3 linked regions of the Desulfobacula toluolica Tol2 genome follow. The main gene of each other region encodes a partner of the protein of the gene in region 2 in a complex. Links are inferred from orthologs where the notes say so. Each region holds a gene or a part of one and is shown on either strand. Other genes may lie near its edges. The genes, in order: tsaB, tsaD and tsaE.

Region 1 (10,202 bases), 1.3 Mb from region 2 along the record:
GGAAAAGCAAGGGATGTCGGATTTGACAAATCAATGATCGGCTCCTATGGCCAGGATGACAGGATATGTTCCTATACAAGCCTTGAAGCATTACTGGATCAGCAATCTTCTGATAAAACCGCCATTGCCATGTTCTTTGACAAAGAAGAGATCGGCAGTGAGGGAAACAGCGGAGCAAAATCCAGCTTTCTTGAAGATTTTATGTCTGATCTGCTTTTTATCAGTAACCAGAATACGGACAACCGCTCTCTTAGAAAAGCCCTGATCAACTCATCTTGTCTTTCCGCCGATGTAAATGCTGCCATGGATCCTGATTTTAAAGAGGTTCACGAAAAATTAAATGCTGCAAAACTTGGATTTGGTATCTGTATGACAAAATTTACAGGTGTGGCAGGAAAATCCGGATCAAGTGATGCAGGTGCAGAGTTTGTGGGCAAAATCAGACAAATATTTAATAAAAACAACATTGTCTGGCAAACAGGAGAACTGGGAAAAATAGACCAGGGCGGCGGCGGTACAGTGGCAAAATTCCTTGCCAAATACGGAATGAATGTGCTGGACTGCGGCCCTGCGATTCTTTCCATGCACTCACCGTTTGAAGTTGCAAGCAAGGCGGATGTATACATGACATACCTTGGTTATAAAGCCTTTTATGCTGAAAACAGATGAATTTTTTAAAACAAATACCCATTATTTTAATATGAAACTCTGCGCAACATACTGCCACAATAAAAATTTCAATTTTTATTGTGGCAGACAAATCTGCCATGGGGACTTACATGAAAGTCCCGACAAACCAAGTATTGACTTTCACCTTTTATTCCCGGCAAACCCAGGCAAAATATCAGTTCTGCTCACAGCAGTTATAGTTAGTTTGATCATCTGTAGCGGCGGTCTATTTGTTCCGCCATGTATTGGTGCAAAAAATTTGTCCGCAAGCATTATTTCCGCAAATTATCCTATCGGCATTGTATTGGCCGATGACCAAGGAAATATACTGTATAGTCGAAACAAGGACCGGCAATTTATCCCCGCCTCTATTTTAAAAATTCTGACAAGCCTTGCCGCCATTAATATCCTTGGACAAGACTATCGTTTTTCAACTGCTTATTTTTTTGATAAAAACTCAAAAAATCTTTATATAAAAGGCTTTGGTGACCCTTTATTGATTTCAGAAATCATTGAAACGCTGTGCTTGGACATTATCTTAACAACAAAAATCAAACAAATTCACCATATCATTCTTGATCCAACATATTTTTCAGAACAGATAACGGTTCCCGGCAAAAGCAATTCTTTAAATCCCTATGATGCCCCTGTCGGTGCCTTATGTGCCAATTTCAACACAATTATGTTCAAATGGAGTTCAAAACAAAACAAATTTGTCAGTGCGGAAGCACAAACGCCTTTGCTTTCAGTCTTTTATGACGACATTAACAGATCAGGCCTCCGACAGGGCAGAATCATTCTTTCAAAACAGCAAAGCTTCTTGTATCCGGGTCAGTTGATCAAATACTTTCTTGAAAAAAATCATATCAAAATCACTGGAGATGTTTTACAGGGAACGTGGGATACCAGAAAACTTGATATCAAAGAAAAAGACGAACACCTTTTTGTGTCCCCTTTTGAACTAAAAGAGATTGTAAAAAAGCTGTTGAAGTACTCCAGTAACTTTATTGCAAATCAATTAGTTTTAACCATTGGGGCAAAGACATATGGAACACCTGCCACACTTGAAAAAGGAGTTAACACGATTCTGGATTATTCTATAAACCATTTAAAACTCAGTCATCTTAGGCTTTCAGAAGGATCAGGCCTGTCAAGAAAAAACCGAATTTCTCCAGACCAGATGCTGAAAATTCTGATTGAATTTATGCCGTTTTATTCATTATTAAACTGCAAAAACAATGATTTTTTTAAAACCGGTACACTCTCAGATGTCAGAACCTGTGCAGGATATATTCTGGGAGATGATAATAAGTTTTACCCATATGTAATTATGGTGAACCAGAAAAATAGAGACTATAAATCCATTCTAAAAAAGCTTCAAACTAAAGTTTCTCAAATAACAAATCAGAAAAAAACAAAAAAAAAGCTGATTTAAAAATCCAAATTCAAGAGTCCTTATTTAAGAAACAATACCCTTTTCAATATAAGCGTAAGCACTATGGTTATGGATAGATTCAAAATTTTCCGCACTTACGGAAAACCAGGTAATGTTGTTATCCTCCATCAGGGCTTTGGCCACGTCTCTTGCGATATCTTCCACAAATTTGGGATTATCATAGGCTTTTTCCGTGACAAATTTTTCATCTTCTCTTTTGAGAACTGAAAAAATATCACAGGATGCGCATGTCTCAACAAGCTCCACAATATGTTCAATCCAGATCAATCGTTTAAACCGCGTACTGACCAGCACTTCTCCTCGCTGGTTATGTGCCCCGTATTCACTTATTTCTTTTGAACAAGGGCAGACAGATGTTACAGGAACAGCAACGGTTAAGACAATATCTGTATCTGTTTTTCCGTTTGAAGACCCGATGATGGAACAGGTATAATCCATCAAGCCTTTTGAACCTGTTTCCGGGGATTTTTTTTCAATAAAATAGGGAAATGTGATCTCAATATGGGATGATTTGGCACCAAGAATCTTCTTCATATCTTCAAGGATATTTGTGATGGATTCCAAAGATACCTTTGTCCTGAACAAATGCAAAATTTCCACAAACCTGCTCATATGGGTTCCTTTGCACTGATGGGGCAGATCCACATACATACTGATCTGGGCGACGGTAGACTGAAGTCCTGTTGTTTTATCCAGAACTTTAACCGGGTATTTCAATCCCTTTATCCCAACCTTGTCAATTGGAATATTCCTGTAATCAGGTTGATTTTGAATGTCTATCATTTTTATTTTCTAAAAGATAATCAAGGGCAACATTGCTCATTGCCCTGAATATATTGCCTTTTATGTGTTTATTATGTTTATACAATGTTTCAAGTAAATTTTTTATTTCACTGCGTTTTGTCTGGTTTGCACTGGGGCAATTATTTTTAAACTCCGGCAAATCAAACAATTGACCAAACCGTATAATATCTTCTTTATCAACATAGGACAAAGGCCGAATGATATCAATAGCACCATTAAAAAAAGCTTGCCTGGGTTTCATAGTACCAATTTTACCGGCATAACATATATTAATAAATAATGTCTCAATAATATCATCTTTATTATGACCCAAAGCAATTTTTTTACAGCCCTGTTCTTGTGCAATCTCAAAAAGCCTTTTTCTTCTCAACCAGGAACACAAAAAACACGGATTTGACCTGTTTTCGTCTGAATGGGCCAGCACACCATAATCTTTGTATTCAATTTTAATATCACCATATGCATTCTCTACATAATATTCCAGATCTTTTGCAAATGACCCTTCAAAACCGGCATCAATGTGTACGGGCAGCAGTTCAAATCTTATTGGTGCCTTTTTTTGCAGGGCAACTAAAATTTCTAAAAGTGCCTGACTATCCTTACCACCGGATAAACCGACCAGTATCCGATCGTTTTCAAGGATCATATCCCAATCATGAATTGCTTTTCCTACGGCACGATTGATTCTTTTTTGAAGCCCGGTTTTCAATCCTAACCCTATAATTTATTCGGCTTCGGGTTTCTTTTTTGCCACAATCCTGTTTGCCGCAATCTCTCTTAACACTGTCACAACATCCTCATTCTTGGATGATTTCACCAGCAGGTCCGCTCCTTCTCTGACCTGTCTGATTCTTTTAGCAGCCAAGTGAACAAGGGTAAATCTATTGTCTACATTTTTCAAACAATCTTCAATGGTAACTCTTGCCAAAACGCATACCTCCAATATGTTTAGAGAATCTCTATGACCTCATATATTCTTTTGCCGCCGGGAGCCTGAACGATTGCTTCCTCTCCGGGTTTTTTGCCGATAAGCGCACTGCCCAAAGGGGAAGACATGGAAATTTTTCCCAGTTTTATATCGGCTTCATCAGGGCCGACAATCATGTATTCTATTTCTTCTTCCGAGTCAAGATTTTCAACAAGAACCCTGCAGGCAAACCTGACAGCGTCCTTTGGTACGGTTTCCGGATCAATTATTTTAGCATTTCCAATCTTATAGCTGATTTCACCGATCCTGCCTTCCAGAAATGACTGTTTTTCCTTGGCAGCATGATATTCGGCGTTTTCAGACAAGTCACCATGGGCACGGGCCACCTCTATTGCTTTGATATTTTCAGGCCGCTCAATTGTTTTCAATCGTTCAAGTTCTTTTTTCAAGGCTGCATAGCCCTGTTTTGTGATAGGTATCTGCTCCAACGTTCAATTTACTCCATAATAATTATTATTTTTAAACCCTTTATCAATTTTAAATCGCTTTTTCAATTTTGGATGTGTGATGATATAACAGTGATAAAATAGGCCCGGACACAACATATACTGAAAAAACAACAAACAGAAAAATATAAGGTTCGGTGGCAAAGGCAACAAAAACAAGGACAAGCATGACAAGTTTGTTAAATTTCATGCTTTTAAAAAAAGATACCTTTTTTAGACTTTTGTACCTGAACGAACTTACCATGCAAAAAGAAAGAACGAACATCAGTATCATAAAAATCAGTTTAAAGGATTCAGGACTAATCTGCAACCGATAGAAAAAAAGAACTGCGGAAACATTCATTGCCGCAGCAGCAGGAATCGGCAAACCCTCGAAATCAATACCGGATGATTTACTGGTATTAAACCTGGCAAGCCTTAATGCGCCACATATCGTAAACAAGAGAGCTGCGGACCAACCCGGCCTGCCAATGGATTCAAGCACCCACAAAAACATTAAAAGTGCGGGAGCCAACCCAAAAGTAATCAGATCTGCCAGAGAATCATATTCAACACCGAATTTACTGGTGGTATTGGTTGCCCTGGCAATTTTACCATCCAGCAAATCAAACACGGCACCAATCAATATGGCAACAGCAGCATCAACAAATTTTAGCTGAATAGTTGCCGTAATTGAATAGTATCCGCAAAACAAATTCATGGACGTAAATAGATTGGGGAGAATATAAATACTTTTTTTAAAATTCTGTTTTTGCATCCTTTAAGGTCTATCCCCTTTATTTCATATATCCAATGATAGTAGACCCGGCCTTTGTTTTTTGACCAACACTTACAGCAACTTTAAAATCCCGGGGCAAATACAAATCAAGACGTGAGCCGAACTGAATCATACCATACCTATCCCCTTTTTTCAGTATTTCACCATCTTTAACACAATTCACAATACGCCGGGCAATGAGACCGGCTATCTGAACAACTGCAAAACTTGCATCATCCGCTGTCTTGATAATCAATGCATTTCTTTCATTGTGAATGGATGCCTTGTCAAAAGAGGCATTCATAAACTTTCCCGGATGATACACAACCTTTTGAACCATTCCGTCAAAAGGAACCCGGTTTACATGAACATTAAACACATTCATAAAGATACTGATCTTAATGCAGGGATCGGATAAATAGTCACATTTTTCTTGCTTTTCAATACAAATTACCTTCCCGTCAGCAGGAGATATAAGACTGTTTTCCTCTTGAGGGGGCACACGATCAGGATCTCTAAAAAACCAGCAGACAAATAAAGTTGCTGCCAGACAGATCCAGAAAAATACTCCCCGCTCAAAATAAAAAAGCATCCCCGTAATGAGAATGGCTATAAATATAAATTTCAGGCCGGGTTGAGCAACCGGTAAAACCGCCCGCGCCGGCCATTTTGAATTGTCCATAATTTAACTTTCTTCAAATTATATCTGTGTCACTCACACTATCAAACAATCTATCCTTATGTCAATGTCCTTATTTTTCAGCAAATTGCAATTGGGCATCAGACTGTCTGATATAAACCGGAGCAAGTCTATTTTCAGGGCAATTAAAAAAATCTTCTTTTGAAGCCAGGGACCGAAGCAACGCAGTTGCACTAACGGAATCCAAAAATCTGTCAGCAAACTCAGGATTATCGGCTGTTTGTTCAATAATATCCCGGTACGCTTTTGATCCCGACCCTGCAAACACTACAGGCCCGCTTGTCATACCGATTGCCTCTTCAGGACTGACAACACTTTCCCTGGTTTTTGACATCAACCTGCCATGGTCAAAATGATAAACAGCGCAATAGACTTCATTTCTCCTGGCATCCATCATCACACAAACAGGAATGGAACAGTGATCAAACCGGAACGCAATCCCGTCCAGACTTGAAACACCTGCCGCAGGTTTCCCCATGGCATAGGCCAATCCTTTGACTACACTGATACCGATTCTAAGACCTGTAAAACTGCCGGGCCCTCTGGCAGCCACAAAACCGTCCATATCTTTCAGTGACATAAAAGCGCGACTTTCAAGCATATGTTCGATCATTTTTACAAGTCGCCTGGAATGCGTCAGCCTGGCATCCCAGAACTCTTCACAAACAAGTATGCTTCCATCAACAATTGCCAAGCTGCATCCCTGTTCTGCCGTACTCAGACAAAGAAGTTTCAATTATCTGCCCTTTTCTTATCCGGTTTTTCTTCATCTGAATTTTCTTTATTTGATTTTTCTTCCAAAGCAATATCAAGAACTTCCCGTATATCACTTACACAGGTAAATTTCATTTTATTCTTAATCACCTTGGGCATATCATATAAATCTTTTTTGTTTTTTTCGGGAATGATCACATGGTCAATGCCTGCCCTTAAAGCACCAAGGGCTTTTTCCTTAAGCCCCCCAATGGGCAAAACTCTCCCTCTCAAAGAAATTTCACCTGTCATCCCCACTTTATTATTCACTTTGCGACCGGTAAATGCTGAAATCAATGCCGTTGCCATGGCAATTCCTGCTGAAGGACCATCTTTTGGAATGGCACCGGCAGGCACATGAATATGAATATCGTTATTATCAATATCCTCTTTATTTATACCAAAGTTATCTGCATTGGCTTTTGTATAAGTAAGGGCAGCTCTGGCAGATTCCTGCATAACATCACCGATCTGGCCTGTGACCAGCAGCTCTCCTTTTCCCTGATACAATGACACCTCGATATACAACTGCTCTCCGCCGACTTCAGTCCATGCAAGGCCTGTTGCCAGGCCCACCTGGCTCTCTTCCTGATCAAGCTCTGTAAGATATTGGGGCGGACCCAGATATTTTGTAAGATTTTGACGGGTGATGGAAAATTTTCCCTTTTTCCCATCTGCAATCTGCCTTGCAATTTTTCTGCAGATGGCATCCAGCTTCCTTTCAAGCCCTCGTACACCGGCTTCCAGCGTGTATTCTGCAATAATCAACTCCATGGCAGCGGAACTGACATGAATGGACCTGCGAATCAAACCGTTATCCTTGAGTTTTCTGGGTAAAAGATGTTTTTGGGCAATCACTTTTTTCTCCTGGCGGGTATACCCGGAGATTCTGATCACTTCCATCCTGTCCAGCAAAGCAGACGGAATCGTGTCGGACATGTTTGCGGTTAAAATGAACAGCACATTGGAAAGATCAAAAGGCATATTCAGGTAATGGTCTGAAAATTCAAAATTCTGCTCAGGATCAAGAGCCTCTAACAGTGCAGAAGAAGGATCTCCTCTGAAATCATTTCCCAGTTTGTCGATTTCATCCAGCATGAATACGGGATTATTTGTACCACATTGCCGCAACCCTTGCAAAATCCGTCCCGGCATTGAACCGATATAAGTTCTTCGATGTCCCCTGATCTCAGCCTCATCCCGGATACCGCCCAAGGACAGCCGATGAAACTTACGCTTCATGGCTTTGGCAATAGCCTGACCCAACGATGTTTTTCCAACACCAGGAGGCCCCACAAAACAAATGATCTGTCCTTTTTTCTGGGGATTTAATTTTCTGACACTCAAATACTCAAGAATTCTTTCTTTGACTTTATCCAGACCAAAATGATTTGCATCCAGCACCTCTTGTGATTTTGGAATATCAAGAAAATCTTTTGTTGCTTTGCTCCATGGCAAATCAACGATACAGTCAAGATAGGTTCTTACAACCGAAGCTTCAGAAGAGTCGGAATGCATCTGCTCAAGACGTTTGAGTTGCTTTTGTGACTCTTTTTCACAGTCATGGGGCATTTTGCATTTTTTAATTTTTTCCTTAAACTCTTCTATTTCGGCAAGTTTCTCGTCGTTCTCTCCAAGCTCCCTGTGAATTGCCTTTACCTGCTCTCTGAGATAATAATCCCTTTGATTTTTAGAAATCTCATCTTTGACATCTATTTGAATTTTAGCCTGAACCGTTGAAAGATCCAGTTCTCTTGCCAAAAGATCATTCACCTTTTTCAACCGTTCGGTTCCTTCGGTGATTTCAAGCAAAATCTGAGCATCCTCAACCTTTAAATTCAAATTGGAAGCAACAAGATCCGCCAATTTGCCGGGAGATTCAATATGAGACAACAAATCCCCCACATCCCCCGAAAACTCGCCCTTAAGGGCCAATAATTTTTCACTGGCTTCTTTGACATTACGCATCAAAGCTTCATTTTCAATGCTGAGTTCCACAGGATCGACATCCGTTAAAAATTCAATACGAACTTTAAAAAAAGTTCTCTTTTTAACGTATTCCAATATTTTTGCCTTGGCTATTCCCTGAACCAGGGCCTTGATCCTGCCATCCGGCAACTTGATCATTTTTTGAATCCTGCCAACCGTACCAACGGCATAAACATCCTTTGCTGTTGGTTTTTCCAGTTCAGAATCTTTCTGGGCGCTCAAAAAAATATACCTGTCATATTCCACAGTCTCTTCAACTGCTTTAATGGATTTTTCCCGTCCGACAAATAATGGCAGCAGCATATCTGTAAACACGACAACATCTCTTACCGGCATCATGGGAAGAATTTTCGGTATATCCTCTATGTTGCTTTCTTTTTCTATAATTTCAATCAGGTCATCAATATCTGCTTCAGCCATTTTTGCTCCTTATTTTCATATAAAAAAAACACTGAATGATTTTTTTTTTGACTGTTAACTTTGCATTCAATGTTTGACATTCACTTTTCATACCTGCATACTGGTGACTTTACAATAAAACAGATTTTAATTTTTACAATATCCTTGAAAAAAATATTTTTAACTATAATAAAAGAAATTAACAAAACCCAAACAAAAAGAGAACCTGACAATGACAGACTATTTTTCTTATCCAAACTTAATAATTCCGGGCCTGATTGTTTTTATATTCGGCACCTGTATCGGAAGTTTTTTAAATGTTTGTATTTACCGGATTCCTGCAAACAAATCCATTGTCACTCCGGGATCATTCTGTCCCAATTGTAAAAACAGCATTCCCTTTTACTGCAATATTCCCATATTCAGCTACTTTTTTTTAATGGGCCGCTGTAAATTCTGCCTGAACCCGATATCCATCAGGTATCCTTTTATAGAAACACTGACCGGTATCTTTTCCCTCCTGTTATTCCTTAAGTTCGGGCTAACCCCTGCCACGGCCTACTGGTTTGTTTTCATAAGCGCTTTGATTACCATTTCATTTATTGACATTGATTATCAAATTATCCCGGACAGCATCTCTCTTTCAGGCATACCAATTTTTGCATCTTCTTTCTATTTCATACCTGAAATGACCATAAAAGCCGCTCTATTGGGCATACTGGCCGGAGGGGGCATTTTATATGCGGTAGCGCTTTTTTATTATTTACTAAAGAAACAAGAGGGCATGGGCGGCGGTGACATTAAACTTCTGGCCATGATTGGCGCTGCGACAGGAATAAAAGGGGTTGTTTTCACTATTTTTACAGGCTCATTATTCGGCACTATCACCGGAATTTTCATCATGCTTTATACCAGAATAGCAGATACAAAATTAAAGATTCCTTTTGGACCATTCCTGTCGTTAGGCGCAATTGTATATATTTTCTTTGGAAATCAATTGATTAACTGGTATCTGATGAGTTTTGGGTTTTAGGTGCCGGCTTCTGAGTATTGAGAAACAAATTGCCGTTCCACCTCATCACCCATCACTCACAGCTTCATAGCATATTTCTATCACCATCTTACCTTTTGTCGTATTAAAAGGAAGAACAAGAACATGTTTCACACCTTTAACATGTTCTATAAATGCATCCTTTCCTATTTTTATCTCTGTAAACTTAACATTTACCTTCTTGCCCATC
Region 2 (10,148 bases):
TAAAGATCAAAATAAAATGGCCGGACAGCGCTTGATGCTGGGGTTTGACGGTATTGAATTCAACGAGGATTTAAAGTGTATTATCCGGGATATCAAAGCCGGTGGTATCATCTTGTTTAAAAGAAATATAGAGTCCCCTGATCAGGTCGCAGCTCTTTGCGGTGAATGCCGGGAATATGCAAAAGCCTGCGGGGTTCCGCCGCTGTTTATGGCGGTTGACCAGGAAGGCGGGGTGGTTGCAAGGCTGAAAGCGCCTTTCACGGAATTTAAAGGGAATCCCTTTATTGAATCCATCCGTGATGCCGAGGACTTTGCCGCTGTCACAGCCGATGAGTTAAAGCATGCCGGGATCAACATGAATTTTGCTCCGGTTCTGGATATTGCACCCGAAGGCATTGACAGTATCATGAAAAACCGGGTGTTTAAAGGGGATGCAAAAAACGTATCACAACTTGGCATGGCCGTGATCCATATTCTTCAGGAAAATGGCATCATGGCTGTGGCCAAGCATTTTCCTGGTATTGGCAGAACGGTTAAGGATTCCCATTTTCATCTTCCTGTATTGGATATTGATCTTGAAACCCTTAAACAATCCGACCTGGTTCCGTTTGCAGATGCAACGAATGAAGGCGTCTGCGGGATCATGCTGTCCCATATTCAATACCCGCAGCTTGATCCAAGGTGGCAGGCAAGCCTGTCCCCTTGGATTGTCCATGACCTTTTACGCGGTCAAATGGGATATGAGGGGCTGGTGATGACCGATGATCTGGACATGAAAGCGATTGCCTATGATATGAAAACCTGTGTCCGGCAAATTTTGAAAGCAGGAATTGATATGGCCCTGATCTGTCATAAAGGCCCTGATATTGATGTTGCTTATCATGAAATAGTAAGGCTTCTCAATGAAAATGAGAAGCTTTGTTTGATGGGTAAAATATCAATAGAAAGAATATTAAGGACAAAGAAAAAATATTTGTCCGAAAGGGAATAATCCAAACGCTAATCTGTTTTTGTTCTTGAGAATACGTCGTGGTCAAGGGTACATAAAGATCCTTGCTGAATCATGGTATACCCTCTTGCTGCAATCATGGCTGCATTGTCTCCGCACAGTTCAACCGGCGGGGAAAAAACTTTGATGTTTTTACTTTTTGCTCTTTTGGATAATTTGTTAACAAAGGTCTGGTTGGCTGACACGCCTCCTGCAATACCAATGCGCAGGCATTTTTTATGCTGGGCTGCATTGATCAGTTTTTGAGACAGAACATCAATGACGGCTTCCTGAAACGATGCTGCAACCTGTGCTTTTTCATCTTTTGTTGTGATGTTTTTGTCATGGATATATCTGGCCACAGACGATTTGATGCCGCTGAAACTGAAATCAAAACTGCCTTTTTCAAGCAATGTTCTGGGAAACATGATGGCGTCAGGATTTTTTGTCTTTGCAAGAGTTTCAATTATCGGGCCGCCGGGATAGCCTATTCCCAGCATTTTTGCCACTTTGTCAAAGGCTTCACCTGCTGCGTCATCCCTTGTTTGCCCCAAAAGCTCAAAATTGTCATATGAAGTGACATGATAGATATTGGTGTGTCCCCCGGATACCACCAGGGCTATAAAGGGGAATTTTGGCTTGTTGTCCATCAGAAACAAAGAATAGATGTGAGCTTCCAGGTGGTTGACACCGGCAAAGGGAAGTTGTCTTGCCCAGGCAAATGATTTGGCAAAACAAAATCCCACCAGAAGAGCCCCGATGAGTCCCGGCCCTCTTGTTGCGGCAACCCCGTCAATATCTTCGATGTTAATGGCTGCTTTTTGTACAGCCTCGTCCACAACCGGGGTAATGGCTTCGATGTGCATGCGGGATGCAAGTTCCGGTACAACGCCGCCATACTTGTGGTGAACTTCAATCTGGGAGGCAACAATAGACGATAAAATTTTTGTGCCATCCTGAACAATTGCCGCTGCGGTTTCATCACAGGAGGATTCAATCCCGAGAACTATCATGATAAGCTGAAACGATCAGACCCATTGGGTTTGAGGTTCATTATTTTCCCTGGTTTCTATTTCACCGATAAGATAGGCGTTTTTGTCCATTGCCGAGAGTCTGTCCATGACTTCCTGGGCAGATGCTTCAGGTACTACCATAACCATGCCGATGCCGTTGTTAAATGTCCGTTGCATTTCAGCATCAGGAACCCCGCCTTCTTTTTGAAGGAGCTTGAAGACCGGCGGAACTTCCCAGGCATCTTTGTGAATAATGGCTTTACAGGATTCCGGGATCACCCGGATGATATTTTCATCAATGCCTCCGCCGGTAATGTGAACCAGTCCGTGAATGGGCAGATCTCTTATCAGGCTGATAATTGTCGGGACATAAATGAATGTGGGCTTTAACAGCTCTTCTCCAAGGGTGGTGCCCAGTTCTTCTGATTTTGTGTCGACACTGTATTTGCATTTGTCAAAAAAAACTTTTCTGACAAGGGAGAAACCATTGCTGTGAACACCGTTTGATGCAAGCCCGATGAGTTTGTGGTTGTTTCTGATATATGAACCGTCTATGATCTTATCATTGTCTACGATTCCCACGGAAAACCCGGAAAGGTCATATTCCCCATTCTGATACATGCCCGGCATTTCTGCGGTTTCACCGCCGATGAGTGCGCATCCGGCTTGAGTGCATCCTTTTGCAATCCCTGAAATAATTTTTTCAGCCACATCATTGTTAAGAACTCCCATGGCCAGATAGTCAAGGAAAAACAAGGGCTTGGCCCCCTGGACAATGATGTCGTTAACACACATGGCCACAAGATCAATACCAATGGTATCATGTTTGTCCATCATGAAAGCTATTTTAAGCTTGGTTCCGACACCGTCGGTTGAACTGACCAGAACCGGGTTGGAAATATTGGAAAGATTCAGGGAAAAAAGGCCCCCAAACCCGCCTATTTCACCCATAACTCCTGCTCTTGGGGTGGTTTTTGCAATATCTTTAATCCGGTCAACCAGTTTGTTTGCCTTATCTATATCAACACCTGAATCTGCGTAAGTTAAGGAGTCGCTCATATACTGTTACCCTTTTTGATTACATTGATTAAACCTTCTAAAACCCTGCAATGATAAACATAATAGGCTGAAAAGTCAAAAGCTTTTTGACAACGCCGGTTGAATATTGTATCTAATTTGTTTTTAAACTTAAGTTAATATCGGAGAATCTGAAGCGAATGAAAACAATCAATATTGGAATTTTAGGATATGGTGTTGTTGGCGCTGGTGTTGCAAAGTTGTTAAAGCAGAAAAAACAATTGCTGGAATCCAGAATCGGTGCTGTTTTAAATCTTAAAACTATTGCTGATATTGATATCACAACAGACAGGGGGGTTGAACTTGGAACAACTGCTCTGGTTTCCGATGCAACCGTGATAATTGATGATCCTGAAATAGATATTATTGTGGAAACCATCGGAGGGGAGACCATTGCCAAAGAATTTATTTTAAAGGCTCTTGAAAATAAAAAACATGTGGTCACTGCCAATAAAGCCCTGCTGGCAAGTTATGGGAATGATCTTGTCAAGACAGCCCGGAAGAATTTGGTCGATCTGGCCTTTGAAGCCAGTTGTGGCGGGTGTATGCCCATCATCAAGTCTTTGCGGGAATCTCTTGTTGCCAATGATATCAAAGCAATGTCAGCGATTTTAAACGGAACCTGCAATTATATTCTTACAAAAATTTCCAAGGATGGGTCGGAGTTTGAAGATGCGCTAAAAGATGCCCAGCAATTGGGATATGCTGAGGCTGAGCCTTCATTGGATATTGATGGGTTTGATACTGCCCATAAACTTGCCATTTTAAATTCCCTTGCCCACGGCATGGAGATTAATTTGAAAGACATACATGTGGAAGGTATCCGCACTATTACACCAAAGGATATTGAGTTTGCAAAGGAGTTTGGGTACACCATAAAACTTCTGGCCATTGGCAAAATTCATGAAAATCATGTGGAAGCCCGTGTGCATCCCACCATGATCCCTGACTCAAACCCTCTTTCCCATGTTGATTCTTCTATGAATGCCATTGTCATTGACGCAGATGCCACAGGCCAAGCCATGCTGTATGGTCATGGTGCAGGCATGATGCCCACGGCCAGTGCCGTGTTAAGTGATGTTGCAGATATTGCAAGAAATATTATTTCAGGAACCAAAAGGCGGGTTCCCATTTTGGGATATCCTGAAGATAATATCAAGCCGATTCCCATTCTTCCCATGGACGAGCTTTATACAAGATACTATCTTAGGTTTGAAGCCCAGGATCATCCCGGGGTGCTGGCTAAAATTTCCGGAATTTTAGGAGAAAACAATATCAGCATTAAATCGGTTCATCAAAAAGGCCGGAAAACTAACGGGAACGTGCCGATTGTAATGATCACCCATATTGCCAAAGAGGCAAGTGTGCAAGATGCTTTGATAAAAATTTCAAAAATAGATTCAGTTGTTGGCAGTCCTGTTGTTATCAGGATAGAAGAAACTGTTCAGGAGTAAAAATAAAAATGAAAATATTGGTTGCAGATTTGGAAGGTGTGTTTTTGCCTGAAATATGGATTAATGTTGCACAAAAAACCGGGATTGAAGAACTTAAACTGACCACCAGGGATATCAGTGATTATGATGTGTTGATGACCAAGCGGCTTACTATATTAAAAGAGCATAATTTAAAGATTCAGGATATAAGTGAGGTGATTGCCACCTTGGAGCCACTTGAGGGCGCCTTGGAAATGTTAACCTGGATCAGGGAACAAGCACAGATTATCATTTTATCAGATACTTTTGAGGAATTTGCAAAGCCTTTGATGGCAAAGTTGAATTTCCCCACTCTTTTATGTCACAACCTGAGCATTGATAAAATGGGCAATGTCACTGATTATAATATTCGCATTGATGATCAGAAAAAGCGGGCGGTTAAAGCCTTAAAAGAACTTAACTATGAAGTGATTGCCTTTGGTGATTCTTATAATGATATCGGGATGATTACCCAGGCAGATCATGGATTTTTCTTTAGCCCGCCTGATTCAGTGATCACGGATTATCCTGAAATTCCAGTGACAAGAAACTATCTGGAGCTGAAAAACATGATCAGTTCGTTGCTGAATGTGTGATTGTGGATATATGATTATAGATATTGATACTTTTAAAACCGTAAAAGCCCTTGTGATAGGGGATCTGATGATTGACGAATACCTGTGGGGCAGTGTGGACCGGATTTCACCGGAAGCTCCGGTTCCGGTGGTGTGCGTGGAAAAAGAAAGCCATGCCCTCGGGGGGGCGGGAAATGTCATCAATAACCTGGTTTCCATGGGGGCGCAGGTGTTGCCCATTGGCACGGCAGGAACGGGCAAGGCCGGTCAAATGATATTTGAGAAGCTTGAAGAACTGGGGATTGAAACTGACGGTATCATCAGTGAGCCGGAAAGGCCGACTACCCGAAAAACAAGGGTGATTGCATCCAATCAGCAGGTTCTGCGCATTGACAAGGAGATAAAAAAAGATATCAATGGCAACACCCTTGAAAAGCTTGTAAGCATTATTGAGCGTAAAATTTCCGGGGTTAATCTGATTATCATTTCAGATTACAACAAAGGCCTGGTTACAAAAGAACTGGTCCGGCACACTGTTGAGCTGGCAAAAAAATATAATGTCCTTACTTTGGCAGATCCCAAGGCTCTTGATTTTTCAAAGTATGAGCATGTTTCCATACTCACGCCCAACAAAAAAGAGGCAAGCCTTGCCGCCAACATGGATATCAAATCAGACAGGGATCTTTTTGCCGCCGGTTGGAAAATAATGGACCAGGTCAAGCTGGAAAGGCTCCTCATTACTTGCGGCAAGGACGGCATGGTATTGTTTGAAAAAGACAAGGAACCTTATGTCATTGAATCCAAAGCCCGGCAGGTGTTTGATGTTTCCGGTGCAGGTGATACGGTTATTTCTCTTCTGGGACTTGGGCTTGCAGTGGGTGCAACCTTTAGGTCAAGCGCCATGCTTGCCAATGCTGCTGCCGGGATTGTTGTTGCAAAGGTTGGAACCGCAACGGCTTCTGTTGATGAATTAAAGCAGGTGATGCCAAATTGAAAATTATAATTTTTAGAAAAAAATTAAAGCCTTGACATGAACAATGCAATTATGTATATTGCTTTTCGTTGATGCGGGGTGGAGCAGTCTGGTAGCTCGTCGGGCTCATAACCCGAAGGTCATTGGTTCAAATCCTTTCCCCGCTACCAAGCAAATTACAAGGGTCTCGAAAGTTTTCGAGACCCTTTTTGTTTTTTTATAGAATCAAAATTATTCCCATGACAACAAGACACAGGAAAACAACTCTCAAATAGATATCTTTTTTGAAAAATCGGTAACAGTATGAGCCGAAAAAAGTTCCCAACAAAACAAAGGGTACTGAAAACAGAAAGTATTTACCCACGGTGGCCGTGGTTAATCCGGTTATTATATGGGCTGAAACAACCATATAGGAGTTAAAACAAAAAAATCCTGTAAGGGTTGCCTTGATTTCGTTTTTGCTCCAGTTATTCAGGGTGGTGTAGATGATTGCCGGCGGTCCCCCCGCACTGAATGCCGCTCCGATTGAACCGGATAAAAATCCTGAAACATAGCCCCAGCTATAATGAATCTTTCCGGGTTTGACGGTAAAGAACAGGTTGTACAATGCATATGCGATTAAAAGACTGCCCATAAGGTTCTGGATCATTTCGGAAGGGACGGTCTTTAAAATGGTTGCACCTGATATGATACCGGGTATTGCTCCGGCGCAGAGAGGTAGAATTTTTTTTCGATCAAAATATTTCCATAACTGCACACTCATATAGGTTGTGATGATAAGGCTTAACAGTGAACATAGCGGTATCGCCGTTTTGATGTCGATAAGCAGTGATAACAGAGGAATTGCGACAAGGGCGGAGCCGAACCCTGAAACACCTTGAACCCATCCGGCAAGGAAAAATATTAAACTGATACTGATAAAGGTTGTCATGTTGACACTCGTACAAGCTAAAGGTTTGTAATCTGTCCTTATACACTATGTCATTTCTGACGGGTAGGAAAAAAAACTTTGCTGTTTATGTGATCTGTCCATATCTAAAAAGAGATTGAAGTTTAAATAGGACTGTTAACTCCTGTCATCGGGGCAATCTCTCATAATATCGGGTTGATCGCTTTTGTGCTGTTGTCGGCATCCGTCTTTTTTTTGAAAATGGAATAAAAATTTTGTATGAAAGTCTTGAAAAATTCACTCAGCTTATTTCGGCTCAGTCTTAATCAACGCCGGAAAGTATCTGGGTTCGTGTACCACTGTCGGCATTGGGGTTGCCAATCCTCCATGCCAACCCAGGGTTTCCACAGAGAAAATGTGCGGGGAGTCTTTTTCAGCCTGGGTGGCTTTGTGTTTGACCGTGTATAAAAAGCCCAGCCCTATGCTTATGCCGGCTAAGCTGCTCATCTGCCTTGTGGCTTTCGAATTTCCAGGCATGCCCAATACCGAATATAACAATGCCATTTCATTTGATTTTGCCCATCTGTAATGGCCTGGATCAATATAATGACGTACGACTTCATTGCAGCTCATACGATTTGCCTGGTCTAAACTGAGCCATTCGTCATCATATGTGCCGTTTCCGTCATAATCAACTATGAATGTTTCCGATCCCTTCATATATATCAGAGTGGGCAGTTGGGGAGTGCAAGATGAGACTATCAACACTATAATAGAATACCAGATTTTTTTGTTCATAATCACGTTTATTCAGGTTGGGATATTGTGAGAAGTTTAATTCATGCAATTCTTTAATCCATGCGATTTATCAAAACCTGGCGGGGTTTTACGCCATCAGAAGGTCCCACAATCCCTCTTTTTTCCATAAGATCAATAATTCTTGCCGCCCTGTTATACCCAACCCTGAGGGCACGTTGAACACCTGAAATTGAAGCTTGTCTGCTGACAAGAACAAATTCCAGAGCAGCTTGGTATTTTTCATCATACTCATCCTCACCAACAATATCCATGGCGGGTTCGGTATCATTTTCCGTTATCACGTCAAAAATATAATTAGGCTTTTTCTGGGCTTTTAGAAACTCGGTTATTGTGACAAGTTCATCTTCTGAAAGATAGGTGCCGTGTACCCTGGCAAGCCGTGCGGTTCCGGGTGGGACAAAAAGCATATCCCCGCTGCCCAAGAGTGTTTCAGCTCCGTTGGAATCAATGATTGTCCTGGAGTCGGTTTTAGACGAGACTTGAAACGATATCCTGGTGGGAAAATTAGCTTTAATTATGCCAGTCAACACATCAACGGAAGGCCGCTGAGTGGCAAGAACCAGATGAATGCCCGCAGCTCTTGCCATCTGGGCAATACGGGTCAAAGACAATTCAATATCCTTGGCCGCAGTCATCATCAGATCGGCCAGCTCATCTATGATGATAACAATATATGAAAATTCTTCAAATGCTTCATCTTTATCCCGTTCAGGACAAGCCATTTGTTTTACTTTGTGATTATACTGCTCAATGTTTCTCACCTGTAATTTAGCCAGGATCTCATACCTGCGTTCCATTTCTCTTACCACCCACTGAAGCGCAATATTTGCTTTTTTCATGTCGGTAATAACCGGTGTGAGAAGATGGGGAATATCATTGAACAATGACAATTCAATGCGTTTTGGATCAATCATGATAAAATTTACTTTGTCAGGAGGTGATTTGTACAGGATACTGGCTATCATGGCATTCAACCCAACGCTTTTGCCGGTTCCAGTGGCACCTGCTATCAACAGATGCGGCATTTTATCAAGCTCCACAACAACAGGGTTGCCGATAATATCTTTGCCAAGGCAGATGGGGAGTTTGGATGTGCTGTTTATGAAATCATCGGATCTGACAATATCAATAAAAGGAACAAGGCTCTTCTTAAGATTGGGAATTTCAATTCCAATAACATCCTTACCAGGGATCGGAGCAACAATACGGATACTGAAGGCACTTAATGCAAGAGCCAGATCATCTGCCAGGTTAACGATCTTGCTGATTTTGATTCCCGGAGCAGGCCTGTATTCAAAGGTCGTAATAACCGGCCCTGGAGAAACCTCCATGACTTCTCCTGTGATACCGAAATAACCAAGTTTTTGCTCAAGCAGTTCAGCATCTCTTCTGATGGCCTCATGGTCAATTTCTATTTTTCCATTTCCGCGTTTTAAAAAATCCAGGGCAGGCAACTGGAATTCATCGCTATCTGTGTTGCAGGATTCAATGCAACTGTTTTGTTTTTCTTCAGGTTTGTTAATCCTGAATTGGGCGGATGGGGATGCTGAAATTGTTGGGGGCACTGGTAAAACCAAATCCTTTGCCAATGACGGGGCTTGAGTCTGTGCAGGCTCAGCTATATTATTTGAGTCGGAATTTAAATTTTGTGTGTCTGTTTGTGTTTCTGGATTTTGCATGGCTATCTGTTGCACGGCAGGTGATTGTTTTTGCATGTCTTCCAAGAGTTCTGTTTCTGTGTCTTCCGAGAGTTCTATTTCTATCTCTTCCAATGGCTCTGTCTGCAAGTCTTCCAATGGCTCTGTCGTTGTCTGAATATCCATTGATGGTGATGAAATAAAAGAATTCTTTCGGCTTTCTTCAGACAAATCATGATCTGTCAAATCCCGATCTGTTTTTTCCAGGGCCGTAATAACCGGGGGTTGTTTTTCGGAAAAGTCTTCTTCCTTAAAAGAAGAAGAGTTGTCATTGTCATCCGGTTGTGTTTCGGTCAAAGAAGTTGTGTCTTCCTGATTTGTTTGAATCTGTTCCGATAAAATATCGTCATTGTTTTTTAAATCATCAAATGAGCTTGAGCAATGAATTGTCTTATCAGTTTTAAATTTTTGACTGCCAGCATCACCTGATTGATACCGATCGTGGTAAAAAGCTTTCATCTTTTCATTTCTATTGAAAAGGCGATTATATTTATGCTCAAGCTGAATATGTTCGTTCTCAAGCTGAATATATTTGTCCGAAATATTTAAGTTTGCCAGTAATAATTTCGCATATGGGTTTGAGTTTTCTCGAATGCCCTGGAATTTTTTTTCAATTTTTTCAAGTTCACTGACCATAAGATCTGC
Region 3 (10,201 bases), 1.7 Mb from region 2 along the record:
AATGCCCCTGAAATTGATGGTTTACTGCTGTTGAGTTCTCCTGTGGGTGCCTATGACTCCGAACCCCTTGCAAGAGAATTGGCAATGCTTTTAAAAACAAGTCCCTGTCCTGTATTTACTTCCTGGATGGGCGGACTGGATATTGATCGTTCCAGACAGATTTTCAAGCAGGCAGGCATGGTGACTTATGAAACGCCTGAACGTGCCGTACGGGCATTTATAAATCTGTATAAATATGGGAAGAATATAGAAATTCTTCAGGAAATTCCGTATCGTAAGGACAAACGGCTTGAAATAAACCGGTCCAGGGCGAATCAAATAATTGAGCAGGGCATCATAAAAGGCGGGCGGCTTCCGAAACATCTGGCAAGAGATCTGGTTGCATCTTATGGGATTCCCGTGGGTGATACCAGGGTTGAACAGGACTCGGATTATGAACTGAACATAAAAACAATCCGTCATAAAATATTTGGTCCTGTTATTCGGTTTGGCGTGGGCGGTATCATGACGGATGTGTTCAAGGATTTTTCCATGTCATTGCCTCCCCTGAACCGTCAGCTTGCCGTGACAGCCATAGCAGAGACACGGATTTCAAAAGTGTTTCAAGGGTGTAAGAATATTGAAAAACTGGACGTGGCATTGCTTGAAGAACTATTGATTCGTCTGAGCCGCCTGGTGACGGATTTTCCAGAGATAAAAGCACTGGATATCAATCCTGTGCTGGTGAAAAATGGGCAGATCAGGGCTGTGGATGGTCATGTGATATTGGATAAGACAAACTTGAAATCTCCGGCTCACCTTATTATCAGTCCTTATCCCTATTGGCAGGAAACAACATTCAGTATCGGGGATGATGAAAATATTTTTGTCAGGCCGGTACGGCCAAGCGATGGTCAGCTGATGTTTGACCTGTTTTTTGATCTGTCTCCTGAAACCGTTTATTTGAGATTTTTTTCCCCCATTAAAAAGATATCCAAACCCATGCTCATTAAATTGACCCAGATTGATTATGACAGGGAAATTGCCCTGATCGCATTTTCAGGGTCAAGTCAGAAGAGAAAAATAGTGGGCGTATCCCGTATCATATTTGTGCCTCACCAGAAAAAAGGGGAGTTTTCCATTGTTCTGGCCGATGCATTACAGGGAAAGGGTCTGGGAAAAAAATTGCTTTGGCATGCCTTGGTATGTGCCAAGCGCTTTGGGCTTGAACAGGTCTGGGGACCGGTTATTACAACCAATACTGGTATGCTCAGGCTGGGTCAGAAACTGGGGTTCCGCGTTGAAAGAGATCCTGATTCTTCAGAATATAAATTGACCATTGATCTTGAAGACCTGGATAAAGTTTGAGGACATTTGTTTTTCAGAGAGACTTTTTGAATCGACTGTAAAAACCGGAACAATTTTAAAAATCGGAACGACTGCAAAAAAAAGAAAGGTGAAGTGATGCAAAAACAAGGTAAGGATTATATTGTTTTTCCGTTGGATTTTTCTTCCTTAAAGCAAGCAAAAGAGTATGTGAAGCTTCTTGATGGAAATGTGGGAATGTTTAAAATCGGTCTGGAGCTGTTTATTGACCAGGGGCCTTCCATTATTCAAATGGTTAAACAAAACAGTGATGCAAAAATATTTCTTGATCTCAAGCTTCATGATATTTCCGCCACGGTTCAAAGAGCCATGGGGCGGGTGGCAAATCTGGGGGTGGATCTTGTGACTGTGCATTGTTCATCATCCATGGCAATGCTTGAACGGGCAGTTGCAGGAGGAAACGGGAAAACCAACGTTCTGGGCGTTACTCTTTTAACGGATAATGATGCTGCTACGGTTGAGGCTGCCGGGTTTAAGGATGAGTTTGTAAAAGACACCGATCTTCTGGTCATGCACAGGGCAAAGATGGCATATGCGGCCGGGTGTAAAGGTGTGGTCTGTTCTGGAAAAGAAGTTCAACAGATAAAGACTGTTTTTGGAAAAAAATTTCTGGCAGTAACACCGGGGATCAGGCCTGCATGGTCTCTGCTTGAAAATGATGATCAAAAAAGGGTAACCACACCTGGTCAGGCTGTTGCACTTGGCAGCGACCTGATTGTCATTGGCCGGCCCATAAGGGATGCCAATGATCCTGTCAGGGCTGCCCAAAACGTCATTAAAGAAATTGAAGCAGCCCTGAATCTGTCTTGACCTGAACCTGTCGTTATTGGATAAGCTTGAGCAGTAAGGCACTCAAAATCCAATTTATTTTTCCTGGTTTATTTTTCCTGGTTTATTTTTTTTGGTCAAGTCCAAATGCTGAGTGAAGCGTTCTTACCGCAAGCTCGGCATACTTTGCCAGGATGATGCAGGATATTCTGATCTCGGAAGTGCTGATTAACCGTATATTTATATTTTCAGATGCCAGGGCCTGGAACATAGTGGCTGCAACACCTGAATGACTTTTCATTCCCAGTCCGATAACCGAAACCTTGGCAATATCTTCTTCAGCCGTGAGAATCTCAGTAGCCCCAACTTCCTTGCCCACTTTTTGTGAAATCTCTTTGGCCCGTTCAAAGTCATCTTTGGTAACCGTAAAGGTCAAGTCTGTCTCACCACCGGAACGGGTGTTCTGGATGATCATGTCCACACCTATTTCCGCTTCTGCAAGCGGCATGAATATTTTTGCGGAAACACCTGGTTGATCCGGAACCTTTCTCAAGGTTATTCTTGCCTCATTCATATCACAGGTAATACCTGATACAACAGCGCTTTCCATATCAGCACTCTCGTTGACGACCATAGTTCCTTCCTCCTCGTTAAATGATGACCTGACATGCACGGGCACATTATATTTTTTTGCAAATTCAACCGAACGGATTTGAAGAACCTTGGCACCCAGTATGGCCATCTCAAGCATTTCTTCATAGGATATTCTGTTGATTTTTCTGGCATTGCTGCAGATTCTCGGGTCTGTTGTATAGACACCGTCCACATCTGTAAATATTTCACATACATCGGCTTTCAGGGATGATGCAATGGCAACTGCTGATGTGTCTGACCCTCCCCTGCCAAGGGTTGTGATGTCGCCGTTTTCATCTGCACCTTGAAATCCTGCAACAACGGCAATATATCCTTTTTCAAGGGATTGCCGGATGCTTTTGCCGTCAATTTCCTGTATTCTTGCCTTGCCCGAGGTTTTATCTGTTTGAATTCCTGCCTGAAACCCTAAGAAAGATTTTGCCTTGTATCCCCTTGACTTGAGGATCATGGCAAGAAGGGCCGCCGTTGTCTGTTCGCCAGTGGCAAGAAGTACGTCAAGTTCCCTTTTGTCAGGCGTTTTTGAAGCTTGTTTCGCAAGGGAAATAAGACTGTCGGTCACACCTGACATGGCAGAGAGGACAACAACAACCTTGTCTCCTTGATCGTATGCTTTCTGGACCCTGTCTGCAACATTATTGATTCGTTCAATGTTTGCAACCGAGGTTCCACCATATTTTTGTACTCTTAAAGCCATAACAACTCCGATATTGGTAACTATTATAAAACTAATTTATCTAACAAATTTGATCCTGGTTGTCCAGATGCAAAAAAGGATATAATTCTATTATAGTGTTCATCAAATTTAAAATTTATTTCAAGATCAAAGCTAAATAATACATCCTTTAAAATCTGGGGCCATTCAACAACCATAATATGGGTGTCATCAACAAGGTCGTCAAATCCTATATATTCGAGTTCATCTGCAGATCCAAGCCGGTAAAGATCCAGGTGACAGAGGGTAAACAAACCTGCTGGATACTCATTGATGATGGTGTAGGTTGGACTTGTGATATAGTATTTTTCAGATACGCAAAGTCCTCGGGCAAGCCCCTGGACAAAGGTTGTCTTGCCTGCGCCCAGATCACCGATAAGGGCAATTGATATTCCCTGGGAAATGTTTTGCCCCAGGGCCATGCCCAAGTTATGCGTTTGTTTTGAACTTTTTGATGTCAGTATTTTCATATTTTGGCGGGGATTGATTTTAAATGTGTCCCCTTTCCCAAGACGTATTGATGAATGGTTTTTGGAATGGTTTGGATTATATCTGTGGCAATAAAACCAAATCCGCCCATGTCACGGCAAAGAGTGTCAGCACACAGGCCATGAATGTAAACGCCTGCAAGGCTTGCGTTTTCAGGAGAAAATCCCTGGGCGCAAAAACCTGCGATCATACCGGTCAGCACATCGCCCATTCCGCCGGAGGCCATGCCTGGATTGCCGGTGGGACAAATACAGGATCTGCCGTCCGGGAAGCTGACAATGGTCTGGGCTCCTTTTAAGATCAAAATTGTATTAAATTCACTGGCAAATCGTGAAGCAGTACCGATCCTGTCTGCCTGGATATCAGAAGGGCTTGCCTTGCACAGCCTTGCCATTTCACCCGGGTGGGGGGTCAAAATGGCTGGTACTTTTTTTTGCTTTAAGATGTTTGAGTCGTCTGCAATGCAATTGATGGCATCTGCATCAATAATAAGGGGAACTTGACTTGTTTGAATAAGCTTTTTGACAAGTTGTTTCGTACCGGCCCGGGTGCCGATACCAGGGCCAATGGCAAGTGCCTGTTTTCCTTTTAAAAGTGTTTGAATCTCATCAAAACAATGATCAGATAAAAATCCTTTGTCCTGTTCCGGTAACGGATGGGTCATTGGTTCTGCGACCAGCGTTTCAATGTTCTGATTGAGGCTTTGGGCAACCCCAAGGGTGACCAGGCCGGTTCCGCACCGCATGGCGGCATTGGCGCAAAGGGCGGCAGCCCCTGTTTTTCCAACAGAACCTGCAATGACCAGCAGATGGCCGAAGCTGCCTTTATGACTTTGGAACTTTCGTGGAGTAAAGCAGGCGGCAACCTCTTTTTTTTCAATCAATGAGAGCTGAATGGACTGCTCTTGGGCAATAAAATTTGGAATACCGATATCAATGACCTTAAGATCACCGGTGTAAACATTTCCCGGATACAGAACATGGCCCGGCTTGGCCAAAGCAAATGTGGCTGTGGCATCTGCCTTGACTGATGCACCAAGGGGCTGTCCTGTATCCGAATGAAGGCCCGATGGGATATCCACTGAGAAAATAGGTTTTGAGGAAGTATTCATCACTTCAATGGCATCCTTGAAAAATCCCCTGACATCTGAATTCAGGCCGGTTCCCAAAATGGCATCAATGAAAAAATCATGATGGAGAATTTTGACTCTTTGTGCTTCAAACGCCTCTGCATCAGGAATTTCAACAATGGAACAGGTTTGGGAGAGGTTGCATAATTTTTGAGCAAGATCCATATTGGCTTTTGCATCCCCGGTTACCTTTTTTTTTGAAGATAATAAAAAGATGGTCACGGCAATTTTTTTTTCCATTAGATATCGTGCAATGACAAACCCATCACCTCCGTTGTTGCCTCGACCGGCCATAACGGCAATTTTTTTTGCTGTAAGATTTTTAAATTTTTTGAGCAGGAAATCAAATGCGCCCTTTCCCGCGTTTTCCATTAAAACGCGTCCGGGAATACCAAAAGATTCTATGGTCTGTTTGTCCATATCCCTCATTTGATTTGCCGTAACAAGAATCATGCTATTGCTCCTCCATTTATTTGAATTTTATTTTAAAAAATACCCCTGACCCCATACCTGAAACAATCTTACACGATTTTATTTAAATTAAAAGCCCATTGTCTTTATGTCATGACCTCTTTATGCCTGAAGCAGGAGACAAGATGATCATTGACCATGCCGACGGCCTGCATATGTGCGTAGATGATGGTTGAGCCGACAAATTTAAATCCCCGCTGTTTAAGATCCTTTGAGAATGCGTCGGATTGCTTTGTGTTTGCCGGCACTTGATCAGGCGTTTTAAAATGGTTTATTTTGGGTTTATTGTCAACAAACCTCCAGGAATATGTGTCAAAAGATCCGAATTCTTCCTGGATTTTAATAAATGCCCGGGCATTTGTCACAGCCGCATTGACTTTGAGTCTGTTTCGGATAATACCCGGGTCCGAAAGAAGATATTTGATTTTTTCAGGAGTGAACCGGGCCACTTTTTCAACATCAAAATCAGCAAATGCTTTTCTGTATCCCTGTCTTTTTTTGAGTATAGTCAGCCAGGAAAGACCTGCCTGCGAACTTTCAAGTATAATAAATTCAAAGAGCTTTTTATCATCATGTACCGGCACTGCCCATTCCTCATCATGGTATTTGATATATGCCGGATCACTTGTTACCCATCCGCATCGTTTCATTTTAATTCCTTATGTTTGTCAATGGTTTTATTCTAATAGCTTGTGTGGTTATGCTATATTCTTTTTGAAAAATAAACACATTGTTTGAAGAACTGACACATCCGGATCTGGTATTTCTGTTTGGTTGCTCGCAACAAAACATGAAAGTTATAGTTTGGGTTTTAGAAATGTTTATTATCAAGCAGATTCAAGCCCTGACATCCTGAATTAAATTGTTTTTGCAAATAATTGAATTGGTATGATATAGGAATTTAAAATATCGCAAACAGGAGTTTCCAGATAATGACTGAAAAACTTGATTATGAAGTATTGGAAAAGCGCATTCAGGAACTGGAAAAGGAAAATTCCACCTTGCGTCTCTTTAAATTCGCAATTGATAACCTGTCTGATTCCAGGTGTGCCATCGTCAACAGGGACTGTCGTTTTGAAACGGTGAGCAAAGGGTATTATGAGGCATTTAACAAGAATGCCGACCAGATTGCTGGAAAACACATCAGCGAAATACTGGGCAATCAGATGTTTAAAACCATTGTTAAGCCTAATTTTGACAAGGCGTTAGCGGGTGAAATTGTTAATTTTTCAGGCTGGTTTGATTTGCCGGGCGGCAAAAAAAAATTTATGGATATTCAATATTTTCCTGTTTACAGTGGGGATCAAATAAATTCTGTTGCAATTTTAGTTCATGATCTTACCCGGATCAAGAAGGCCGAAGGATTATTGCGTGAAAGTGAGGCTAATCTTATAAAAGCCCAGCAAATTGCCCATATCGGAAACTGGAATTGGGATATGACAGAAGACAGGATATCATGCTCCAAAGAGTTTTATAGGATTTTGGGTATAGTTCCTGAATGTTTTTGTCCAACCTATGAAGGCTATATGAAATATGTCCATCCTGAAGATCTTGAGATGTTTCAATATTCCGTTAAAAAAGCTTTAACAGAGACAAAGTCCAAAACTATAAAATATCGCATTGTCCGGCCGTATGGCATTATCAGGACTGTCCATGAACGGGCTGAGGTTACGGTTGATTCTGCAGGCAATCCAATTAATGTTTTTGGAACAATTCAGGACATCACAGAGCAGGTTCAGGTTGAAGAACAATACCAGACAATTCTCAAGCTGGCTATTGACGGGTTCTGTCTTGTTGACAAACAGGGGCAATTGTTTGATGTAAACGATTCGTATTGCAAAATGCTGGGGTATGAGCGAGATGAACTCCTGAAGTTGAGTATTTCAGATATTGACGTTGTTCAAACATTGGAACAAAGAGTTCAGCAGTGTAAAAAAATCATTAAAACCGGTCAGGACCGCTTTGAAACAAAACACAGATGCAAAGATGGAACACTCATTGATGTTGAGATAAACACCCAGTACTCAGATATGAAAAAAGGGATGTTTATTTGTTTTATACGGGATATTACAGAAAAAAATAAAATTCGTGAAGCGCTTAAAAAAGGTGAAATACGCTATCGAAACCTGTTTGAGGGTGCGCCGGTGATGTATGCGATAATTAAAAACCAAAAAGAGTCGACAATTATTACGGACTGCAATAAACAATTTTTGACTACATTGGGATACAGCCGCTCCGAGGTGATCGGAAAATCCATATCTGAGTTTTACACTCAAGAATCACAAAAAAAATTAATCAAGGAAGAGAGCTTCAGGCGGTCTATGGAAAACAATTTCACCGCTTCAGAAAGGGAACTGATTGGTTCTGACGGACGGATCATCAATACTTTGATTCAAGCCGTGCCTGAATATGATGTACAAGGAAATATAATCGGAGGCCGTTCCATGTATATTGATACAACTTCCCAGAAAAGGGCGGAAGAACAGCTAAGAGAAAACCACGAATTGCTCCTGATGATTGTTGACGGAATTTCAGACCCCTTGATGATGGTGGATGAAAAAATGAATCTGATGATGATGAATGCTGCGGCGGAAAATTATTTTAAAAAAAACAATGAGACTTGTCTGGGCCGAAAATGTTACCAGGTATTCAAGATGCGCCAAAGTCTGTGTGAAGGTTGCAAACTGGCCAAGGCAATTTCAAAGGGCCGGCAGAAGAGTTTTGAAAGAAAAGGCCTGATGAACCCTGAAAAGCTTGAAAGAGTTTGTGTATATCCTGTCAGGAAGAAAGGGGATAACATAAGGACGGCTATTCTCAGGATAAGTGACATTACAAGGGTAAAGCGAATAGAAAAAGAATTGATCCAGGCTGATAAGATGATTTCACTGGGGGTTCTGGTGTCAGGTGTAGCACATGAAATCAACAATCCCAATCATCTTATCATGTTGAATACCCCTATCTTGTGGGAAGCATGGGAAGATATTGTTCCGGTTGTGGAAAAATATTATCATCAAAATGGTGATTTCAGTCTTGCCGGCGTCTTGTATAGCGAGATGAGGGACGAAATTCCCTTGTTGTTTGCCGCAATAAAAGAGGGTGCGGTAAGAATTCAGCGGATTGTTCAGGACCTGAAAGATTTTTCCCGGCAGGATGATACCCATATGGACCAGCTTGTAAATATCAATCAGGTTATTGAAAATTCCATTCGGCTGACTGAAAATCTTATTAAAAAACACACGGAACATTTCAAAATTGAATACAGTCAAAACCTGCCAATGGTCATGGGGGATCAGCAAAAGCTTGAACAAGTTATGATAAACCTTATCCAGAATGCCTGCCAGGCCGTTTCAGATAAGAAAAAAGCAATTTTTATAACCTCATTTTTTGATGAAAAAAAAGCAATGATTGAGGTTGAAGTGCGGGATGAAGGCGTGGGGATTCCTCAAGAGATGCTTGATCGTATCATGGATCCTTTTTTTACCACAAAGCGAAGTAAAGGAGGGACAGGCCTTGGCCTGGCTGTATCATCAAACATTGTCAAATCTTTTGGCGGAAAAATAGAGGTGGAAAGTGATCTTGGTAAGGGATCGGTTTTCAAGATTTTCATACCCACAAGAAAGTTTGAATATCCTGTTAAAATCCTTGTGGCGGATGATGATCCTTTTTTCAGAGAATATCTCCATAAAGCTCTTGGGGAAACTGAACGTTATTCTCTCCGGGAGGCTGTTAACGGGAAAGAGGCGTTTTTAAAAATAGGCCAGGAGTTGCCGGATCTTTTTATTCTTGATATTCAAATGCCGGATATGGATGGGCTGGATGTTTGCCGGTTGCTCAAAGAGAAATCCGAACTTTCGGATATCAAAGTGATTATTATTACCGGATTTCCTGAATCTTTTATAGTGGATGAAATCGTAAAAATGGGATTTGATAAGATATTGGCCAAACCGTTTACCATTATAGAGTTAAAAAAAACAATAGAAAAGGTTATGGAGGTTGAATAATGAAGGCATCTCTTTTTCCTCTCAATCCAATTTTGCTGGTGGATGACGAGCCTGATATCCTCAGGGGATATAAAATGACATTAGGGTCTGCCGGTATAAATAATCTTGTGTTGTGCCGTGACAGCAGGGATGTTATTCCAATCCTGCTGGAAAATAAAATTGAAGTGATCCTGCTGGATTTGATCATGCCCAATATTTCCGGTTATGAGCTTTTATCCATGATAGCCGATGATTTCCCTGATATACCGGTAATTATTATTACGGGAAACAACAAAGTTGACATGGCTGTCCAGTGTATGAAAACAGGCACCTTTGATTATATGCTCAAGCCCATTGAAAAAAATCGCCTGATATCAGGCGTAAAGCGTGCCATTGAAATCAGAGGGCTTCAAGATGAGAACCGGTTGCTCAAAGAACATATTCTTTCAGGAGAACTGAAGAATCCTGATGCATTTTCAGATATTAAAACACAAAACAGGGCTATGCTGGGCCTGTTTCAATATGCCGAGTCCATCGCTAAAAGTCACCAGCCTGTAATGATTACCGGAGAAACCGGAGTTGGCAAAGAACTCATGGCAAGGGCTATTCACAAACTCAGTTATCGCAATGGCG

What was found.
Region 1: the proteins of tsaD (region 2) and tsaB are in contact, whole or in part, in a solved structure (PDB 4WQ4), measured with the Escherichia coli proteins. The link is inferred for Desulfobacula toluolica Tol2 from one-to-one orthologs.
Region 3: the proteins of tsaD (region 2) and tsaE are in contact, whole or in part, in a crystal structure (PDB 6N9A), measured with the Thermotoga maritima proteins. The link is inferred for Desulfobacula toluolica Tol2 from one-to-one orthologs. Residues at the interface, in WP_004082750.1 of Thermotoga maritima: Cys10, Asp11, Arg49, His50, Leu82, Gly84, Gly135, Gly136, Glu154, Thr155, Leu156, Asp157, Asp158, Ser159, Glu162, Asp165, Lys166, Arg169, Leu170, Tyr175, Lys213, Thr214, Leu217, Tyr218, Gln221, Arg222, Asn324; in WP_004082108.1 of Thermotoga maritima: Leu37, Gly38, Lys46, Lys57, Val59, Lys60, Ser61, Thr63, Phe64, Thr65, Leu66, Met67, Val69, Pro71, Tyr82, Arg83, Leu84, Asp86, Asp88, Phe89, Asp93, Ile128, Asp130, Glu131, Arg134.

What each region holds. Positions count from the first base shown.
Region 1 is NC_018645.1:1,602,652-1,612,853, reverse strand. The notes cover bases 4,715-7,714. They hold tsaB (tRNA (adenosine(37)-N6)-threonylcarbamoyltransferase complex dimerization subunit type 1 TsaB), read right to left. Parts: upstream 6,557-7,714; coding sequence 5,873-6,556; downstream 4,715-5,872. Other genes in these bases: lon (endopeptidase La), read right to left, coding at 6,553-7,714; TOL2_RS07375 (phosphatidylserine decarboxylase family protein), read right to left, coding at 5,140-5,802; pssA (CDP-diacylglycerol--serine O-phosphatidyltransferase), read right to left, coding at 4,715-5,120. Also shown: TOL2_RS07410 (aminopeptidase), read left to right, coding at 1-669; TOL2_RS07405 (D-alanyl-D-alanine carboxypeptidase/D-alanyl-D-alanine-endopeptidase), read left to right, coding at 875-2,104; GTP cyclohydrolase FolE2, read right to left, coding at 2,129-2,908; TOL2_RS07395 (tRNA 2-thiocytidine(32) synthetase TtcA), read right to left, coding at 2,883-3,638; rpoZ (DNA-directed RNA polymerase subunit omega), read right to left, coding at 3,654-3,857; transcription elongation factor GreA, read right to left, coding at 3,878-4,345; more of pssA, read right to left, coding at 4,395-4,714; more of lon, read right to left, coding at 7,715-8,982; TOL2_RS07360 (prepilin peptidase), read left to right, coding at 9,194-9,994; TOL2_RS07355 (chemotaxis protein CheX), read right to left, coding at 10,040-10,202. UniProt on the Escherichia coli protein: Required for the formation of a threonylcarbamoyl group on adenosine at position 37 (t(6)A37) in tRNAs that read codons beginning with adenine.
Region 2 is NC_018645.1:2,929,974-2,940,121, reverse strand. The notes cover bases 1-2,946. They hold tsaD (tRNA (adenosine(37)-N6)-threonylcarbamoyltransferase complex transferase subunit TsaD), read right to left. Parts: upstream 2,002-2,946; coding sequence 1,000-2,001; downstream 1-999. Other genes in these bases: purM (phosphoribosylformylglycinamidine cyclo-ligase), read right to left, coding at 2,017-2,946; nagZ (beta-N-acetylhexosaminidase), read left to right, coding at 17-991. Outside these bases: more of purM, read right to left, coding at 2,947-3,060; TOL2_RS13440 (homoserine dehydrogenase), read left to right, coding at 3,219-4,532; bifunctional phosphoserine phosphatase/homoserine phosphotransferase ThrH, read left to right, coding at 4,541-5,146; rfaE1 (D-glycero-beta-D-manno-heptose-7-phosphate kinase), read left to right, coding at 5,157-6,119; TOL2_RS13420 (sulfite exporter TauE/SafE family protein), read right to left, coding at 6,316-7,029; TOL2_RS13415 (hypothetical protein), read right to left, coding at 7,294-7,707; TOL2_RS13410 (DNA translocase FtsK), read right to left, coding at 7,839-10,148.
Region 3 is NC_018645.1:1,266,780-1,276,980, forward strand. Bases 2,238-5,236 are described here. They hold tsaE (tRNA (adenosine(37)-N6)-threonylcarbamoyltransferase complex ATPase subunit type 1 TsaE), read right to left. Parts: upstream 3,970-5,236; coding sequence 3,505-3,969; downstream 2,238-3,504. Other genes in these bases: TOL2_RS05890 (aspartate kinase), read right to left, coding at 2,258-3,481; TOL2_RS05900 (bifunctional ADP-dependent NAD(P)H-hydrate dehydratase/NAD(P)H-hydrate epimerase), read right to left, coding at 3,966-5,236. In the rest of the region: TOL2_RS05880 (bifunctional acetate--CoA ligase family protein/GNAT family N-acetyltransferase), read left to right, coding at 1-1,347; pyrF (orotidine-5'-phosphate decarboxylase), read left to right, coding at 1,444-2,175; more of TOL2_RS05900, read right to left, coding at 5,237-5,570; TOL2_RS05905 (DNA-3-methyladenine glycosylase I), read right to left, coding at 5,675-6,238; TOL2_RS23475 (PAS domain S-box protein), read left to right, coding at 6,521-9,589; TOL2_RS05915 (sigma-54-dependent transcriptional regulator), read left to right, coding at 9,589-10,201. UniProt on the Escherichia coli protein: Required for the formation of a threonylcarbamoyl group on adenosine at position 37 (t(6)A37) in tRNAs that read codons beginning with adenine.